One region of the Metabacillus sp. 84 genome, then DNA from elsewhere that is predicted to be linked to it. Evidence: predicted binding sites of a transcription regulator. Region 1 holds the regulator's gene; the other holds the start of a gene.
The links. The regulator CtsR, encoded in region 1, represses protease genes until heat stress. The targets are predictions, from matches to a motif close to ATGGTCAATAAAGGTCAAACA.

Region 1 (2,399 bases):
CCCCCAGAGATACCCTCAGCCCTTCAGCCCACTCCCCCAGCCCACCCCCATCAAAAGTTTCTATCCTCTCCAGAAAGGGTATAAGAGAAGAATCAAATTTTTTATTTGGGAAGTTTGCAGGTGAAGATTAATGGAAACGATGAAAGATATTATAGGATCAGATGAAGTTACGATGATGATCCGGATTGTTTTTACAGCTATTATATGCGGCTTTATTGGGGCCGAGCGGGAAATCAACGGGCATCCGGCAGGGTTCAGGACCCACTTAATCGTGGGAATCGGAGCCTGTCTGCTTATGCTGCTATCCCTTTACGGCTTTAAAGAGTACTTGGATGAGTACCCTCATACTCAGTTTGACCCCTCCCGTATTCCTTCTTATGTGATCAGCGGCATTGGATTTCTCGGAGCTGGAACGATTTTGGTGAAAGGCGGCAGCATTCATGGATTAACGACAGCTGCATCCATCTGGATCTCTGCAGGACTGGGTCTGGTTATAGGCGCAGGTATGTATATCCTCGCGGGTTTTACCGCACTGGCAGTCTGGCTGAGTCTTTCTTTCCTGAATCGGGTGCATTGGAGTTTTAGGAAAAAGGAAGAAAGGGAAACAATGAAAGTAAAGGTGCAGCAAGGAAACGACCTCGAAGAAGTCTTGAAGACATTAGATCAAAATGACCTAGTGGTGTATAAAATGAAGGTAAAACAAGATGAAAAGGATCAAAATGCTTCGACGTATACCCTGGAAGTGACGAAACGGAATGAATGGGAAACGTAATACAGAAAGTTCAAGTTTGAAATAGTTGAAAAAAAGACGGGAACATCATATATTTATATTAGTCAAATATAGTCAAAGTCAAGTGAGGAGGAGGCTTGATGAGAAACATATCAGACGTAATCGAGCAGTATTTAAAGCAGGTTCTCGATATGAGTGAGCAAGAAATTGTAGAACTTAAGCGGAGCGAGATTGCTGATAAGTTCCAATGTGTACCGTCTCAGATCAACTATGTCATTAACACTCGTTTTACTGTAGAACGAGGCTATATGGTGGAGAGCAAGCGCGGCGGAGGCGGATATATACGCATCATCAAAGTACAGTCCAATGACGATGCCCATTTACTGGAGCAGATGATTGAACTGGCGGGCGATAGATTGCCCCAGGCTCCGGCGGAGGATATTGTCTTAAGGCTGGCAGCTGAAAATGTCATTACACCCAGAGAAGCCAAAATTATGCTGAGTGTCATGGACCGTTCAGTTCTTTATGTGGATTTGCCCTTAAGGGATGAATTAAGGTCAAGGATGCTGAAGGCTATGCTAACGTCCCTAAAATATAACTAATTGCAAGGCGGTGATCCTCATGGTGTGTCAGGAATGTCATGAAAGACCGGCAACGTTCCATTTTACGAAAGTGATCAATGGAGAAAAAGCAGAGGTTCATATTTGTGAACAATGTGCGAAAGAGAATAGTAATATGATGGTATTCGGAAGTGATGGCGGATTTTCCATAAACTCTCTTTTATCAGGCCTGCTTAATTTCGAGACGAAGCTTGCAAAATCCGATGCTTCTTCCATGTACAGGGCAGAGGAGATCCAGCATTGCCCCCGATGCGGCATGACGTACAGACAGTTTGGCAAAGCCGGCCGGTTTGGGTGTTCAGAATGCTATAAAACGTTTCAAAATGAGATTACACCTATTTTAAGAAAGGTTCATAGCGGCAACACTGTTCATGGAGGTAAAATTCCAAAGCGGATCGGTGGGAGCATTCACCTTCAAAAACGCATGGAGGATCTGAAAAAACTGATGCAGCATCATATCGCTCAAGAGGAGTTTGAAAAGGCGGCAGAGCTCCGGGATGAGATTAAAGAGATTGTCAGGCAGATCAATATGGGTAGAGGGGAGGAAGCATAGACTATGTCATTGCAGGATTTTATGAACAATGCAATGAGTGCCTGGATGAGTCAGGAAGGACCGGATTCAGATATTGTTTTAAGCAGCAGGATCCGGCTGGCGCGGAATATTGAGCAGTTTCGGTTTCCGGCTTTAGCGTCCGATGAAGAGTCACAGAACATATTGTCATTGTTTGAAGAAAGGTTTTCCGAACAATCTTTTCCTGACATTGGATCTTTTGTGCTTCTGAAAATGAGTGACCTGGAACATGTGCAAAAAAGAGTCCTGGTTGAAAAGCATTTAATCAGTCCCAATCTGGCTGAAGATTCGTCTTTCTCCGGATGCCTGCTTTCTGTAAATGAGGAAGTCAGCATTATGGTGAATGAAGAGGACCATGTTCGAATACAATGTTTGTTCCCGGGTCTGCAGGTCAAAGAGGCTCTGGAAGTGGCGGGCAGGCTCGATGATTGGATAGAAAAAGAAGTGGATTATGCTTTTGATGAAAATAGAGGATATT
Region 2 (2,399 bases), on a different contig from region 1:
CGGAAAAAAGGATTTATCGCATATTTAAAGGAAGCGGAGAAAATCGCGGAATTCCTCAGCATTATCGGTGCTCATACAGCGCTGCTGAAGTTTGAAGATATCCGGATTGTCCGTGATATGAGAAATTCAGTGAACCGGCTCGTTAATTGTGAGACCGCTAACCTGAATAAAACCATTGGAGCGGCTTTGAGACAGGTTGAGAACATCCGCTACATTGACAGCAAAATCGGACTTGATATGCTTCCCGATAAGCTCAGGGAAATTGCGAGACTCCGTGTCGATTATCAGGATGTCACATTAAAGGAACTCGGTGAAATGGTCTCGAGCGGAACCATCAGCAAATCCGGCATAAATCACCGGTTAAGAAAGCTGGACCAAATTGCTGAGCAGCTCCGCGAAGGCAAGCCGGTAACGATGAAATAGATAACGGGATGCAGTGCATACTTGCTTCAAAGGCAAGTATGCGCTTAACATAATCACGATTGGGAGAGGGGATTCATATGGCAGAAAAAACAGTGGAGGTCCGGCTGAAGAATGGCTTGCAGGCACGCCCTGCCGCGTTGTTCGTTCAGGAAGCGAACCGCTATGGCTCGGATATTTTTCTTGAAAAAGAAGGAAAAAAAGTCAATGCGAAGAGTATTATGGGGCTAATGAGCCTTGCCATCGGCACAGGCTCCACCATCACGCTGATTGCAGAGGGGCATGATGAGGAAGAGGCGCTTGAAGCCTTATCTGAATATGTGCATCAGGAAGTTTAAGAAAATGGGCATCTGCTTGCGGCAGGTGCTTTTGTTTATAAAAAAACCGGATGGCTTATAAAGCCGATCCGGTTCGAGGTCTTATTTCTGTTCGTTGTTATCGAGGATGTTGCGGTTCATAATTTTGTCAATCAAGCCGTATTCAAGGGCTCTTTCAGCTGTCATGAAGTTGTCGCGGTCTGTATCACGGCTGATGACTTCAAGCGGCTGTCCCGTACGGTCTGAAAGAATTTGGTTTAACTTTTCACGAAGGAAAAGAATGCGTTTAGCGGCAATCTCAATTTCAGTTGCCTGTCCCTGTGCTCCTCCAAGCGGCTGATGGATCATAACCTCACTGTTTGGAAGGGCATAACGCTTGCCCTTAGTACCCGCTGCAAGAAGGAATGCTCCCATTGATGCAGCCATACCGATACAAATAGTGTTCACCTCGGGCTTAATAAATTGCATCGTATCATATATGGCCATACCCGCTGTAATGGATCCGCCTGGGCTATTGATGTAAATGGAAATGTCCTTCTCCGGATCTTCTGCTTCCAGGAACAAGAGCTGGGCAACTACAGCGTTTGCCACGTTGTCATCAATTCCGCTTCCAAGCATGATGATTCTGTCTTTCAGCAGGCGGGAATAAATATCGTATGCACGTTCTCCGCGGTTCGTTTGCTCAATTACTGTAGGAATTAAATTCACAGTATAGCCTCCCTTATAATATGTAATTTTTTTATGTACTCTCATCATACATTTAAGGTCAATAAAGGTCAAACAAAAACAACCGGATATCATCCGCTTTTATTACTCTATACTGACTGTATTCATGATACCCGTTCGCACGGTATTTAAACAGCGGAACAGGCAAAAACAAAAGTTCTGCCCTTAAAAAGAGATTCTCTGTCATAAACAGAAAAAATGGAGCGTATCTGGTAAGATAAAGACCATACCATCGTTTGGCGGGAAAAGAAAGGGCGGGGACCTATGATCAAATTTAAAAAAGAGGAAAAAGCAGATATGGCAACTAAACTGCAGGATTATCTGTATAAAGAGTGGGATGAAGAAATCGGGGATCTGGCTGCAGAAATCTTTCTAGATTATATATCGAGCGAGCTTGGGCCGTATTTTTATAATAAAGGGGTAGAGGATGCTCGTTCCCTGCTCAATGAAAAGCTTCTTGATTTGGAAGAAGAGTACTATTCTCTGGAGAAGCCGCTGCGTAAACGAAAGCTGGATTCATAAAAAGCTTGATTTATTCATTTTAGTGTCATATAATATTCCTTGCTGACACTAAAGGCGCTCGTAGCTCAGTCGGATAGAGCGGTGGTTTCCGGTACCACGTCTGCCGGGGGTTCGAATCCCTCCGAGCGCGCCAATTACATAAACTAAAGGGTAACCTTTCCAAATCCTTCTGCAGTGAGTCAAACACCTCATTTCAGGAGGATTTTTATTTTTATTTATTGGCAACAAGCCTGTGTAAATGAAAAGGCTCTGCCGATTGGCAGAGCCTTATGAATATTATAAGCTTTTCCTTCAAAGCTCCATTCCCGATATGTACACTCCAGTGCACATAGGCACTGGCTGGAATGAATGGAGTGTGCAGCAGCATTGACTGCTGATTACAGGATTGTACCAGATCTTGATTGAAAAAGGAAG

Region 2: a site for CtsR is predicted at 1,500-1,520, ahead of clpP (ATP-dependent Clp endopeptidase proteolytic subunit ClpP). Genes of this name have one in related genera too.

Annotation. Positions count from the first base shown of each region.
Region 1 is NZ_JBNILN010000014.1:84,347-86,745, reverse strand. Features, by position in the region: gene ACQCV8_RS17855 (MgtC/SapB family protein) at 131-772, shown strand; gene ACQCV8_RS17850 (CtsR family transcriptional regulator) at 871-1,332, shown strand; gene ACQCV8_RS17845 (UvrB/UvrC motif-containing protein) at 1,352-1,903, shown strand; gene ACQCV8_RS17840 (protein arginine kinase) at 1,907-2,399, shown strand, end outside.
Region 2 is NZ_JBNILN010000001.1:318,421-320,819, reverse strand. Features, by position in the region: gene whiA (DNA-binding protein WhiA) at 1-423, shown strand, start outside; gene ACQCV8_RS01630 (HPr family phosphocarrier protein) at 501-758, shown strand; gene clpP (ATP-dependent Clp endopeptidase proteolytic subunit ClpP) at 840-1,445, opposite strand; gene ACQCV8_RS01620 (DUF2164 domain-containing protein) at 1,728-1,985, shown strand; tRNA gene ACQCV8_RS01615 (tRNA-Arg) at 2,040-2,118, shown strand.